2 regions of the Salinibacillus aidingensis genome follow, and region 1 is predicted to be linked to the other one. Evidence: riboswitches for the same ligand, from Rfam matches in the RefSeq annotation. Region 1 holds a riboswitch; the other holds the start of a gene.

Evidence for each region. Region 1 has a riboswitch for S-adenosylmethionine ahead of ACZ5OK_RS06520 (5-methyltetrahydropteroyltriglutamate--homocysteine S-methyltransferase). Riboswitches for the same ligand answer to the same signal wherever they lie in the genome.
Region 2: linked by a shared signal. The riboswitch ahead of ACZ5OK_RS14845 (MetQ/NlpA family ABC transporter substrate-binding protein) and the one ahead of ACZ5OK_RS06520 (5-methyltetrahydropteroyltriglutamate--homocysteine S-methyltransferase) in region 1 are both predicted to bind S-adenosylmethionine.

Annotation. Positions count from the first base shown of each region.
Region 1 is NZ_AP043759.1:1,188,781-1,195,895, reverse strand. Features, by position in the region: gene mvaD (diphosphomevalonate decarboxylase) at 1-528, opposite strand, end outside; gene mvk (mevalonate kinase) at 525-1,514, opposite strand; gene ACZ5OK_RS06530 (tripartite tricarboxylate transporter permease) at 1,550-2,902, opposite strand; gene ACZ5OK_RS06525 (hypothetical protein) at 2,902-3,159, opposite strand; SAM riboswitch class I at 3,494-3,602, shown strand; gene ACZ5OK_RS06520 (5-methyltetrahydropteroyltriglutamate--homocysteine S-methyltransferase) at 3,680-4,804, shown strand; gene ACZ5OK_RS06515 (hypothetical protein) at 5,089-5,250, opposite strand; gene ACZ5OK_RS06510 (YitT family protein) at 5,489-6,313, shown strand; gene ACZ5OK_RS06505 (hypothetical protein) at 6,501-6,695, shown strand; gene ACZ5OK_RS06500 (C45 family peptidase) at 6,800-7,115, opposite strand, start outside.
Region 2 is NZ_AP043759.1:2,828,785-2,835,899, reverse strand. Features, by position in the region: gene ACZ5OK_RS14855 (TAXI family TRAP transporter solute-binding subunit) at 1-652, shown strand, start outside; gene ACZ5OK_RS14850 (long-chain-fatty-acid--CoA ligase) at 697-2,289, shown strand; SAM riboswitch class I at 2,613-2,725, shown strand; gene ACZ5OK_RS14845 (MetQ/NlpA family ABC transporter substrate-binding protein) at 2,823-3,635, shown strand; gene ACZ5OK_RS14840 (methionine ABC transporter ATP-binding protein) at 3,908-4,945, shown strand; gene ACZ5OK_RS14835 (methionine ABC transporter permease) at 4,920-5,591, shown strand; gene ACZ5OK_RS14830 (alpha-hydroxy-acid oxidizing protein) at 5,604-6,743, shown strand; gene ACZ5OK_RS14825 (pyridoxal phosphate-dependent aminotransferase) at 7,007-7,115, opposite strand, start outside.

The sequences.
Region 1 (7,115 bases):
ACGGACATCCCACTCCGTTTTACTCATAATCGGCACGGCATAGGAATCGGAACCATCAGTCCGGCTTCCTTTTTCCCATTCGGCAAATCCTCCAAAAACGGAACGGCACGCAGATCCTGATCCTTGACGGGCAAGGATGGAGAGGGTTTTCCTGTCCAAATCAAGACCCAGTGCCTTAGTTGAAGCTGCAGCCAAAGCGGCAAACCCTGATGCAGACGAAGCAAAACCTGCTGATGTCGGAACATGATTCACCGAACGAACGGCTGCATACATCTGTACACCGGCAAATTGTCTGATTCGGTCCAGATAGCTGGAAATTTTGGCAGACTCTGAATCGCTGGCGGTCTCCCCGTTAAAAATAAACGTATCTGTTTGTAAAGCCTCATCAAACTGAACTTCCGTGGTCGTATAAAAATGATCCAATGTGAGAGACAGACTGTTATTCATCGGTAAAATCAGTTCATCATTTCGCTTACCCCAATACTTAATAAGGGCAATGTTTGTATGTGCTTTCGCTACCGCCTTCATATTAAATCTCCTCTGCTTGCTTCATTCATCGATGCGGATTGGGACATTCCCAGGGTGAAAAACCATGTATCCTTTGCCCCAGCTGCTTTCAGGGAATCGGAAATACGCTCAGCATCCTCCATATTTTTAGCCAGGGCTACGATACAGCCCCCGCGTCCGCCACCTGTTAATTTTGCTCCCAATGCACCGGCATTCCGGGCACAGGTGACGAGCTCATTCAGGTTCCCATCACTGACGCCAAGCTTCATTAATTCCTCCTGGGCTTTGTTCAACAGTCCGCCTAATTTTTCCGGGCGTTCTCCGGCTAAAATGGATTTTGCCTTACGCGTCATGTCACCAATATATTTAATCGATTGCTTGGCTTTCTGGTAATGCTTTTCATATTTTTCCCGAACCGCTGTTACTGCTGCCCGTGTATCTCCAATTCGGCCTGAATCAGCCACAACCAGATTCAATGGTACTCCCATTTCGATCGGCTGAATGGCCTCCCCTTTCTTAAACCAAATAGGGACATCTCGTGACACACATTCCATATCAATTCCACTTGGATTCCCATGGGCGTATTTTTCAGCAATATCAACCAGATACATTAACATCTGGTGTGATAATGTCTTTTCAAAATAAGAAAAAAGGCTGCGTACGACCGAGGTAGCAATGGCCGCACTTGAACCCAGACCACGACCAATCGGAATCATGGATTTGATTGTAAAATGTATATCTTTTGCCGGTTTGGCTAAGAATTTTAACGATTCACGAATACATACAGCAATGCCCTCCAACCGGTCCGGAATCGTACCGAGCGGGCCATTATAAAAGTCACTGGATATGGTAATTTCACCAGCACCTTCTTGTACCGTTGATTTTACCATAAGTAATGGAAATGGAAGAGCAATCGCCGGCTCCCCATATACAACTGAATGTTCTCCAATTAAGATGAGTTTACTATGGGCAGTTCCCTCTCCCTTTATTTGAGAAGATGAACGCATAAACATCCCCCACTTCTATTCAATCAATTCTGTTTTTAAAATAACGTATTAACAATAAATGGTGCTGCATATAATGTCATAAACTGAACACCGTAGTTGACGCCTAACCGGTTAAGGACGCCTGCAACCAGTCCAATAAGCAGAACTCCGGCAACATTCAGCCAGCCTGCATCCATATAGGCGAGGAGAAGAACCAGCCCGAAAAACAAGCCCAGCATCGCCTCATGCGGAATACGCTTAAAGACAAAGCGGCAAATCTGCACCGCATACTTCACCGTTACAAAATACGTAATCAAAATCGCAATTCCGGCACCAATAATTGTCGCCCAAAAAAATTCAGACATTGATAAGATATGATGCAAATTATGGTCCTGTGTAAAAACTGGTGGTGCATTAAACAGTGCATGTCCAGGTCCAATAGCTGTTGGCGATAATGGAATGCCAAGTGCAATTAGTGGAATTAAAGTCCCGCTAATATAAGCCGCATTTGTTAAAGCATCCATCGATGAAATGGCACGTGCAGCCTTTTTGACCGGATCCTTAATCTTACTTGCCACAACCTCACCAATCATAATGGTCATACCCACAGGACTTAAGAAAAAGGTCCCCACACCTAATATGGAAGAAAAGAAGCTTGAAACCGTCTCATTTTTTGTCAGAATACGAAACGGATTCGGAAACCCCTTAATTTTTTTGCTGATTTTAAAGGAAATCTTCTTTGTATCGTGACGCGTTAATTTTGAACGTAAGTCACCATTTAACAATTCAAATAGGGTTAATATCACAGGACCAATAGTAATTCCTAAGAAAAAGGAGATAAATACCGTCGTATCCTCAGGAACAATCCCGACTCCCCAATATAAGTGACGCAGCCCTTGAATTAACAGAGCAAGCGGCAATATAGATACTAAGGCAAGCCACTTATTTTTAGTCATTAAGGCTAAAAAGATAGCTCCAAAAAAGAAAATGGGATCGGTATACTCCTTAATAACCTCCGAAAATTCGGAAAGAACATTTGCCAAAGCAAAACTGATAGGAATCGATACAATCGTTCCAATCACCGAGCCGGAAGCCATTTTTCTAATACTGGTATCCGCCAGTCCGTGTTTCTTCAAGACGAGGGCATGTTCTACCATTGGTGCCGACATCACCCCGCCTGGAATACCGGCAACAGCAACCGGAATCGAATCAGTTAATTTCTTGGCTACAATCGCTGCCATGAAGAACGTTAAAATAATCACAGGTTCAAATCCAGCCAGAACTAAAACAAGAGTTACGGGTGCTAAGACAGCTGTTTCATCTGTACCAGGTGCCACTCCGATTAATGTATAGAGTACAGATGCAATTCCAGCAACGAGCACCATCTGTAAAATTAAACTAATATCCATCATTGATCCTCTTCCCTTATCTCTTCAAATGTACGTTTTGGTTTAATAATAAAACTGCTGATGATAAATCCAAGCACGGCACCTGCCAGTCCATAAAATAAAGGTTCAGAGGCATTGTTTGGAGCAAGAAAATATCCTCCCAATGCTCCAGCCCCACAGATAAGAAGGGCAAGCCCTAAATCCTTTATATGTACAAGATCTTCCCATACTTCTATATTCTGCGGTTCATGGTTATGCTTTTTATTTCCTTTAGTCATACAAAAACCCCATCCTGTCAATTTGCATACGCTCAACTCCTCTATTATACACTCGTTTTTAGCCTGCGGTGGAAAAACCATTCATATTCATCGGCAACACCCCTGTTTGTCCACCTGTAAACAGCTGATTTACCTAAATGAAAAAGTACTCCTTATAGATGATAACTTTTTTTTGGCCAGAAAAAAAGAATGGTGCTTTTTTATTTACTATTGTTTATTTTCAAACGACTCCGCTCCTGGTGCTTTTTGTGGAAATTTTTTATAAAGTGTTGCCTTTCTGAATCATTTATTATATATTGATAGAAAGTTCTTAAGACAACTCCATAACGTACTTTTCTTATCCAGAGAGGTTGAGGGACTGGCCCGATGACACCTCAGCAACCAGCCTGTAACAGGCCCGGTGCTAATTCCAGTAAGGTAGTAGAATACCTTAAAGATAAGAAGAATGTTCCGTTGACAAAAAGAGCCTTCTTCTTATGAAGGCTCTTTTTTATTAAATTTTATGAAAGAAGGGATTTTCATGGTTCAAAGTCAAATAACACAATCAAAAACAAGGGTAAACCCTCCATTTCGGGCTGATCACGTCGGCAGTCTATTAAGGTCCGAGCGAATTAAACAGGGACGAATTCAAAAGGAAAAAGGTGAAATAAGCGCCGAACGTTTGAAAGAGATTGAAGACCAGGAAATCGCACGGATTGTAGAAAAGCAGAAGGAAATTGGCTTACAGGCCGTAACGGATGGAGAATTCCGCCGGGCCTGGTGGCATTTTGACTTCCTTGAAGGTCTGGATGGTGTAGAGGGCTATAATACGGGAGAAGGCATTCAGTTCCATGGAACCAAAACAAAAGCTCACGGCGTAAAAATTACTGACAGCATCGATTTCAGTGATCATCCAATGCTTGACCATTATAAATACGTACATAGTCTGGCCGGCAGCCACACCGCCAAAATGACGATTCCAAGCCCAAATATGCTTTGGTTCAGGGGAAAAAATAACACCCATTTTTACAAGGATGACGACGCTTTATTAACGGATTTAACCAAAGCTTATCAGAAAGCGATTCAGGCCTTCTACGATGCTGGCTGCCGTTATTTACAGCTGGATGATACGTCATGGTCCCTGTTTTTTAATGAAAAAGGCCGTGAAATGATTCGCTCACGTGGTCAGGAACCTGAGGAATTACAAAAGTACTTCGCCAAAACCATTAATAATTCCATCGCAAATCGCCCGGATGACCTACAGATTACCATGCACATTTGCCGTGGCAATTTCCAGTCCACCTGGGCTTCATCTGGAAGCTATGATGCCGCCTCTGAAACGATTTTTGGCGGACTCGATGTTGATGGGCTATTTTTAGAATATGACGATGAACGTTCAGGAGGATTTGATCCCCTGCGTTTTGTCCACCGCAATGATTTAAAGTTGGTACTTGGACTGATTACATCAAAATCCGGTAAGCTTGAGGAAGCAGACGACGTAAAACGCAGAATTGAACAGGCAGGTAAATATGTAAACCTTGACCAATTGTGTCTGAGTCCACAATGCGGGTTTGCATCGACAGAAGAAGGAAACCTGCTCACAGAGGAAGAACAATGGAATAAGCTCCGTCATGTCATTCAGATTGCTGAAGATGTGTGGAAATAGCAAGGTAAATTCGGAAAAGCGGAGGCGGCCGTTTAGGCCCGACGGCATAAGCAGAATATCCGGAGTGGCCGCTTTTGGCCATGGAGGGTATTCTGCTTATGACCGCTTGGGCCTGGGAGCCGCAGCTGGACATTAGAAGAGCGGAGGCGACTGATCAGGTCATGCGGGATAAGACGAAGACATGGAGTGGCATGGTTTTGGCCACGCAATGGCTTTGGCTTATATCCGCCTTGACCTAGGAGCCGCAGCTGGACAAGCGTGTGCTTCCGCTTTTTTTGCCTATTCTAATCCTCCCTTTTCTCCACAAATAACAGGATAAAAGTTGCTAAAGGACCGAGGAATAACGATAGTAAAAACCAGTTTAGACCCGTACGATTTTTTCCTTGCGCCAGCCCGGCATTAATCAAGGCTAGTGTACCCCATCCTACTACAAATTCATTTTCCATCTTTTAACACCTGCCATATAAGAACTAAAGGTTTCATCGTTAATTTGAGTATACATTATGAGAAACATCTTGTCTGCAGCACCTGTCTCTATGGCCGTCATCCTGATCAGTCCTCTTCACCTTTCGATTATGATTTATAAGCGAATGGTTATGATATGTACTGTATGAGGTCATCAACTTGAAGGAAAGGCTGATTCTGTTGTCCAAAATCAGAAGAAAAAAAGTCCTTAAAGAGATTATGCAAATCTTTATGATCACCATTGGAGCCATCATTGCAAGTATAGGTCTGGAATTATTTCTCGTTCCCAATGACATTTTGGACGGTGGAGTCATCGGACTATCGATTATTGCAGGTGCGATTACCAATTATCAGATGAGTGTGTTTATCATTTTATTTAATATTCCTTTTTTATTGATTGGCTTTCGCCGCATGGGAAGGAAATTTACGATGCATACACTGTATGGGATTGTTGTCCTCTCGATTTTCACGGCCATTATGCATCAATTCGAGCCTGTTACGGACGACTTATTCTTAGCCACGATTGTCGGCGCGGTGATTCTTGGAACAGGCGTCGGACTGGTGATTCGTACCGGCGGGGCACTGGATGGAACGGAAATTATCGCGATTTTATTCAGTAAGGAACGCCCGGTATCTGTAGGACAGCTGGTTATGATTATGAATTTTTTCATTTTTATTTTGGCTGCTTTACTTGTCTTCAGCTGGGAAACGGCTATGTATTCCATCATTACTTATTACATCGCCTTTAAAATGATTGATGTCGTTGTTGAAGGTATGGAGGAGCTCAAGTCTGTAACGATTATTTCCGACGTTCCGGATGAATTGGCAGATTCACTCATTCAGCAGTTGGGGCGTGGAATCACCTTTTTTCATGGAGAAGGGGTTTATACAAATGATCCCAAAAAGATCATTTACACCGTTGTCACCCGTATTGAATTGTCAATCGTTCGAAGCATTGCAAATGACATTGATCCTGAAGCGCTCATCGCCATTGAAAATGTAGCAGACGTCTCAGGAAGTAATTTCAAAAAAAGCACTCAATGAAAAACCTAACGGGTTCGGTTTTGGAGTGCAAAACACTAAAAACAATGTGAATAGACCCTTAAATGGTTAGGAATTAACACTGAAAATGACATATAAATTAACACTGAAAATGACATATAAATTAACAGTAAATTTAACACAATAAAAAGGAGCTTGGACAATCAAGCTCCTTTTCCTATGAATTTAAATGGCTTCTTCTTCAACTAAAGCCCTCGTTTGTGGAACAAAGCAATTTCACTCTCACTTTGATGACAAAGGAATAATACCTGAACTTATCAATAATCTTCCTTTGCACAACAATTCTCCCTTAAAGCCTATTTTATGTAATAACAAAAAAGATATTACCGCACCGCTTGTTCAACAATCGTGCCCTTTACTTTAATTGGAATGATAAAAGGGTTGTTATTTTACATCTTGTACTTCACAACCGAACCCGTTATAAAAAACCTGCAGGACTTCATTAAGGTCCTGCAGGTTTTTTATTTCTTACTTAAACCAGGTGGCATTTTCATCCATGTGAACAAAAGGAAGATCTGTATCTACTTCCCCATAAATGCGGTCCATGTTCAGATCATTTCCCGATACCCAATCTCCAAAGTCTATTTCTGCCGGCTCCTGATCACCGCCCAAAGCAAACCACGCTTTCTTTTCTTTTGGAAAGTAGGCTGAGGTATGAATGGTACCCGCCCAGTTTTTATATTGTTTTGAGAAAACTCCCCTATCCGTATCGTTCAGCAGACGGAAAGCATCATAGGAATTCTGAATGGTTGATTTCCCCTGCTCCATTGCCTCTAAACGCTTA
Region 2 (7,115 bases), 1.6 Mb from region 1:
CATCGGTGCTTTATATCCCGTTTATCAAACGATTGCGACAACCACAGACCATGAAGACATTAATTCGATCGAGGATATTGTTGATAAGCATATTTTCCTTGGACCAAAAGGCGGTGGCGGTCCGGTAGCCTTCTGGAAGATGGTGGAGGAGTATGGGATTGATGAGCAAACCATTGAAGAAGCTGGCGGTAAAATCTCTTACGGAAACTATTCGGATGGCGCTTCGATGTTAAAAGACAACAATGTGGATGTATTTGTCGGCGGCGGGGCCCCATTCATCCCCGCTTTACAGGAAATTGAGATCACGAAGCCCATTAAGGTCATCCCTATTGACGAAGAAAGGCTTCAGAGCATCAAAGAAAAAGGGGTCGGTATTGCTTCAGGAGATCTGCCGGCTGGTACCTATAAGGAACAGGATGAAGCCATCCCGACATACACAATGGTTACCATGCTGACAGCCAGAAGTGATATTGAGGAAGACTATGCTTACAACCTGACGAAGATATTCTGGGACAACATTCCGAAGTTTGAAGATCAAATACCTAAAAGAGCAAAACATTTTACCAAGGATACAGCTCTTGACGGAATTAACCCTGAGAACCTGCACCCTGGAGCTAAAAAATATTACCAGGAAGTTGGGGTCTTGGAGTGATTTGGCTTTGCGAGGTTTAAAAGGGGGTGAAGGGATTGAAACATGTGCAGGAACCCAGATGGTATAAAGCCTATCCACCGGAAGTGAATCCAAATATTGTATGTCCGGAAGTCCCGCTCTATTCTCTGCTGGAGAGAACTGTTGAAAAGTTTGGAAGCCGCACAGCCATTATTGCTGAAGACAGACCATTCTCCTACGAGGAATTTAAGGATAAAGTGGATCGGCTCGCGGCGGCATGGGATGCTATGGGATTACGTAAAGGGGAAAGAATAGGGTTAATGCTGCCCAATCACCCTGACTACATGATTGCTTATTATGCCGCCATGCGATTGGGGTTGATTGTCGTTCAAATTAACCCGCGTTATACCGCCAGAGAACTATTACACATTGCAAGTGATGCAAATATGAACTATTTAATAGCTGAACAGGATAACCTGAAAACCGTCCATCAGGTCAATGAGATGTATAAGTTCGGCCATGTCTTTGTATCAGGATCCAAGGATGACCCCCCTCAGTCCTTAGATTTTTTAATCAGGAATTCCACGCCAATCACCAGGGAGATTCCAATCTCACCGAGGGATGATGTTGCGGTGATTCAATACACAGGCGGAACAACAGGGAAGATGAAGGGAGCGATGTTAACCCACTTCAACCTGGTAGCCAATGTTTTCCAAAGTAAGGAGATGTATGGGAACAAGATGCAGGCTGGTCAGGAGGTGGTTCTGACCGCTACCCCGCTCTATCACGTGTATGCTATGACAAGTGCGATGAATCTCGGAGTCTATGTCGGGGCATCAATTCTATTAATCAAAAAATTCCAGGTTGACGATGTGCTGGAGAAGATTAAGAAGTATCAGCCCACATTTTTTCCTGGTGTGCCCGGGATGTACAATGCGTTTGTCAATCACCCGGATGTCGAATCCTATGGTTTGGATTGCTTGAAAATCTGTTCCAGCGGCTCAGCCCCGCTGCCGATTGAAATTATAAGAAGGTTCGAGGGCTTAACAGGAGCGATCATCGGTGAAGGCTTTGGTCTGACAGAAGCCTCACCCTCCACACACCGGAACCCGGCGAGCGGTGTCCGAAAAGTCGGAAGCATCGGCATCCCGCTCCCAGGGACAGACTGTAAGGTTGTTGATGAAGATCATAAGGAACTGCCGGAGCATAGTGTTGGTGAGTTAATCATTAAGGGACCGCAAATCATGAAAGGGTATTTTCAGAATGAAGAGGAAACCAATCAAGCATTACGAAACGGATGGCTATACACAGGAGATTTAGCCATGTCAGATGAAGAGGGTTACTTCTACATTGTAGGAAGAAAAAAAGAAATGATCATCAATGGTGGGTTTAATATCTATCCACAGGAAATCGAAAGTGTTTTATACGACCACCCCGACATACTGGAATCCGCTGTCGTCGGTATCCCTGACCCGGACCAGGGCGAGGTAGTCAAAGCCTATGTGGTCCCAAAAGCCGGTCACACCATAGAGCTTGAAGAATTAAAAGGCCATTGTTACCGCAATTTAACCCACTATAAAGTCCCTAAACAATATGAGATATGTGCCGAACTGCCAAGAAATACAGTCGGAAAACTATTAAAACGGAAATTAGTAGAGCAGGAGAAGAAGAAGCAGTAGAGTTGGTGCCTGTCACGCCCCGAAAAATCTTGTTTCACAAAATGTTTCACAAATGAAGACACGTACCAGGTACACTTATGGACAACCCTGCTATGAACAGGCAGAGCTGAATGGAAGATCAGCTCTGCCTGTTTTGATATGGATAACGCATCTATCCTGAAAACATTGAGGATTTTTTGCCTTTGAATAAAATAAAACCAACGCAAAGAAAACATAATTTTTCTAATTTTCCATTGACAGCTGATTTTCCCTCCTATACAATGACATTAATCTTTTTTCGGAAGATGCCGATAAAACGTTCGATAATTGAATAATATGAAAATCTCTTATCAAGAGTGGCTGAGGGACAGGACCGATGACGCCCGGCAACCGTTCTTACAAATGTAAGAAAAGGTGCTACTTCCTGCAAAACTGTTGATGTTTTGATAGATGAGAGAGGTCGATTATATTTATTTGTGTATAAGCCTCTCCATTTTTATGGAGGGGCTTTTCTTTATACTACATAATTTTTAAAACAAAAGGGAGAGAAAAACATGAAAAAAGTATTTGGTCTTTTATCTGTCATTTTTATTGCAGCTATGATTTCAGGCTGTGGGGCTGGTGATGCTGAGACATCCACATTGAGCGAGGATTCTTTGAAAGTAGGAGTCACAGCCGGTCCACATGAGGAAATTATGGAAGTTGTGAAAGAAGTTGCGGCAGAAGATGGTTTAGACATTCAAATTGAAGTCATTAGCGATTATATTACCCCCAATACCGCGCTGGCAGAAGGGGATTTAGATGCTAACAGCTATCAGCATAAGCCGTTCCTGGATCAAATGGTGGAGGATCGTGATCTTGACCTTGTTGAGGTTGCGAAAACTGTAAACTTTCCAATGGGGATCTATTCCGAAAAGATTTCTGATATTAGTGAGTTAAAAGAAGGCGATAAAGTTGGCTTACCGAATGACCCTACAAATGGAGCACGTGCATTAATGCTGTTCGAGCAGGCAGGATTAATTACTCTGCCGGAAGAGGTGGGGGCAAACGCTTCTGTGAAGGATATTAAGGAAAATAAACGAGGACTGGAATTTGTTGAATTGGAAGCAGCACAAATTCCGCGTCAGCTTGGTGAACTGGCCGCTGCTGCGATTAATACTAATTACGCTATGGAAGCTGGCTACGTTCCAACAGAGGATGCGATTGTTATTGAACCAAAAGATTCACCATGGGTAAACCTTATCGCAGTTCGCAGTGAAAACCAGGATGATCCGGTTATTGAGAAATTCATTAATGCGTACCATTCAGATAAAGTCAAGCAATTTGTTGAAGAAGAGTTTGCCGGTTCCGTGGTCGTATCCTGGTAACAACAAGGAAATGAGCTGCACAATGCGGCTCTTTCTTTTTATCACGCATGAACTGGTCGTAATACCCCGTTTCAAGTCTTGAGGGTACCCCAACAGGACTAAGTGGGGGCCAGTAAATTCCTGATAAGTTCAACTAACTATCAGTGGGGATGGAAAGTCCCCCACTGATGGAAGTTTCACTTTATAAACATTGGGTGAATGATGAAATCCTTTTGAGATCTCAGATATAAAATTTGCCGAGTTTTCTTTAAACAGAAGGAAGGAGATTCTACATGATTAAGATTGACCACCTTTCAAAAACATTTCAAACAGAAAACGGGCCAATAGAGGCCTTGAAGGATGTCTCTCTTGAGGTGAAAAAAGGGGAGATTTTTGGGGTGATTGGTTATAGTGGTGCTGGTAAAAGTACATTGGTTCGGAATGTGAATCTACTGGAAAAACCGACATCAGGTACGGTAAGTATGGATGGGACGGATTTAACCTCTTTATCTCCTAATGAATTGTTAAAAGCAAGACGAAAAATTGGAATGATTTTTCAGGGTTTTAATCTATTAAAAACCGCAACCGTTTATGACAATGTTGCGATTCCCTTAAAGCTTACCGGGGTTCCGAAAAAGGATATTAAAGAGCGGGTCAATCGTTATTTAGATATTGTCGGGTTAAGTGATAAGGCGGATACCTATCCGGCACAGTTATCTGGAGGGCAAAAGCAGAGAGTTGCGATTGCACGAGCGCTTTCCCATGAACCAGAAGTGCTGTTAAGTGATGAAGGGACGAGTGCGCTGGATCCGGACACAACCGATGCTATCCTTGATTTACTGTTAAGAATCAACAAAGAGTTAGGGATTACAATTTTGCTGATTACTCATGAGATGCATGTGATTCAACGGATTTGTGATCGAGTAGCTGTCATGGAAAATGGAGAAGTGGTGGAACAAGGGAAAACCCTTGATGTCTTTACATCACCAAAACATGAAACGACGAAAAAATTTGTGAATGGTATTTTCAACCATCCATTATCCAATGACATGATTGATTCGTTAAAAGAAACAGGTAAGATTTATTCGTTAAAATTCACGGGAGATTCAAGCGAGGAACCAGCTCTGGCTATTGTTACAAAGCGTTTTGATATATTTCCAAATATCTTATCCGGAAATATTACGCAATTAAAGGATGATCCGTTTGGCACTTTACTCGTCCATTTTAAAGGAGAAGATTCTGAAATTCATCAAGCCATATCCTACCTGCAGGAAAAAGGTATTCAAACAGAAGAGGTGATCACCTATGAGCAAAGTAAACGCATTTCTTGATGAATGGGGCTCCTATTTGTGGGTTGCCCTGATCGAAACCTTTCAAATGGTTTCCATTTCTTTAGTGATATCGATTTTAATCGGATTACCAATGGGGATTTTGCTTGTGCTGACAAGACCGGGCAAAAGTCTGGAAAATCGGTTTTTAAATGGGTTTCTTAACATGATTATTAATGTCATTCGGTCGATTCCATTTATTATTTTGCTTTTCTTTATGCTTCCGTTTACGAAAATTCTAGTCGGGACCACCATTGGAGTAAGAGGGGTCATTGTCCCGCTTGTTGTCTTTACGGCCCCCTATATTGCCCGCTTAATGGAAACGTCTTTACTGGAGGTTGACCGCGGTGTCGTGGAAGCCTATGAAGCCATGGGCATTAAAACGAAAGATATTATTTGGAATGTAATGGTGCGGGAGGCAAGACCCTCGATTATATTAGGGTTAACCATCGCAACCATTGGACTAATTGGTGCAACAGCAATGGCTGGTTTAGTCGGAGCAGGTGGACTTGGGGATTTAGCCTATCGTTTTGGACATTTGCGTTATGAACCATCCGTTATGTATATCACCGTGGCCGTGTTGATTATTCTCGTTCAGGGGCTTCAGTCACTGGGTAATGTCGTTGCTGCCAAACTCAAAAAAGATTAGAGGTGTATGTCCATGTCTGATGAGGCTGTAAAAAGCAAGCTATCACCAATCTATCGCTATAAGGATTTAGAAAGGCATGCCCAAAAGAAACTCAGCCATGAAGTGTTCACGTACATTCAAAGTGGATCCGGCCACGAGGAGACGTTACGGGCAAATGAAGAGGCTTTTAAAAAATGGAAGCTTGTTCCGGAGTTTTTACAAGATGTATCAACACGGGATTTATCCATTTCGGTACTAGGGCAAACCTATCCATCGCCATTTCTGCTGGCCCCTGTAGGTCATTTAGGGGCGGCTCATCCGGAAGGCGAATTAGCGGTTGCGAGAGCAGCACGGGGGAAACAGGTCCCCTATGTTGCCAGTACCGTTTCCACCTATACACTGGAGGAAATTGCCGATACACTTGGAGATACACCGAGATGGTTCCAGTTATATTGTAGTAAAGATCCAGAACTAACGGTAAGCTTCCTCCGACGAGCAGAAAAAGCTGGATACTCAGCGATTGTGATAACCATTGATACTCCGGCATTAGGGTTTCGGGAAGCTGATTTGACGAATCAATTTTTCCCTGTACGAGAAGGGTATGGTTCGGCTAATTACTTTCAGGATCCTGTTTTCCGAAATCGTCTAGACGTAACTCCTGAGCAAAATCGGGCGGCCGCTATCGATGAATTAGTAAACATCACCTTCCAGCCAAAACTAACCTGGAAGGACCTAGCCTTTTTGCGTGAACAAACCCATCTTCCCATTATTTTAAAAGGTGTGCTCCACCCGAATGATGCAAAGAGAGCTATCGATTACGGGGTGGATGGTGTTGTGGTATCCAATCACGGCGGAAGACAATTAGACGGTGCCATCGCTTCACTGGATGCACTGCCAAAAGTCGCAGAAGCTGTAAATGGAAGGATTCCTATCCTCTTTGATAGTGGGATTCGCCGCGGACCTGATGTTGTGAAGGCGATGTCTTTAGGTGCTGATGCCGTATTGATCGGTCGTCCGTATGTTTATGGATTAGCTTACAACGGCCAGGCCGGAGTAGAAGAAGTCCTGAGCCACCTGTTAGCTGATATCGACACGACCCTCGCAACCGCCGGCAAAAGCTCGATTCGTGCCTGTCAAGCTCCGGAATTTGTACAGCATTTATCGAACTCATGATTTTGTCTATGATGTTTTGCCGTGAACATTTTGCACAGAGGATTGCCTCAGCTTTCGACAGCATAGTGAATAGACTGGAAGATTCATAGATTAGAGAAGGGGAAGTGTGCGAGGCTATAGCTTCAAACGAATATCAAACCAAAAACCATCGGGTGACAGGAACATCCGATGGTTTTTTTGTTTTAGCCCTTTTCCATATGATTCATGTCTGTTTTTGGTGGGATTTGCAGTACCTTGCAGTCTCCTTATTGATGATTACTATTTTATAGGGAATCGCCCAGCCTTCCGATTCGAATGGCTGCCTCTTCTAATCGTTCTGCATCTGCTAATAATCCGAGGCGTATGTATCCTTCGCCATAGTACCCAAAGCCA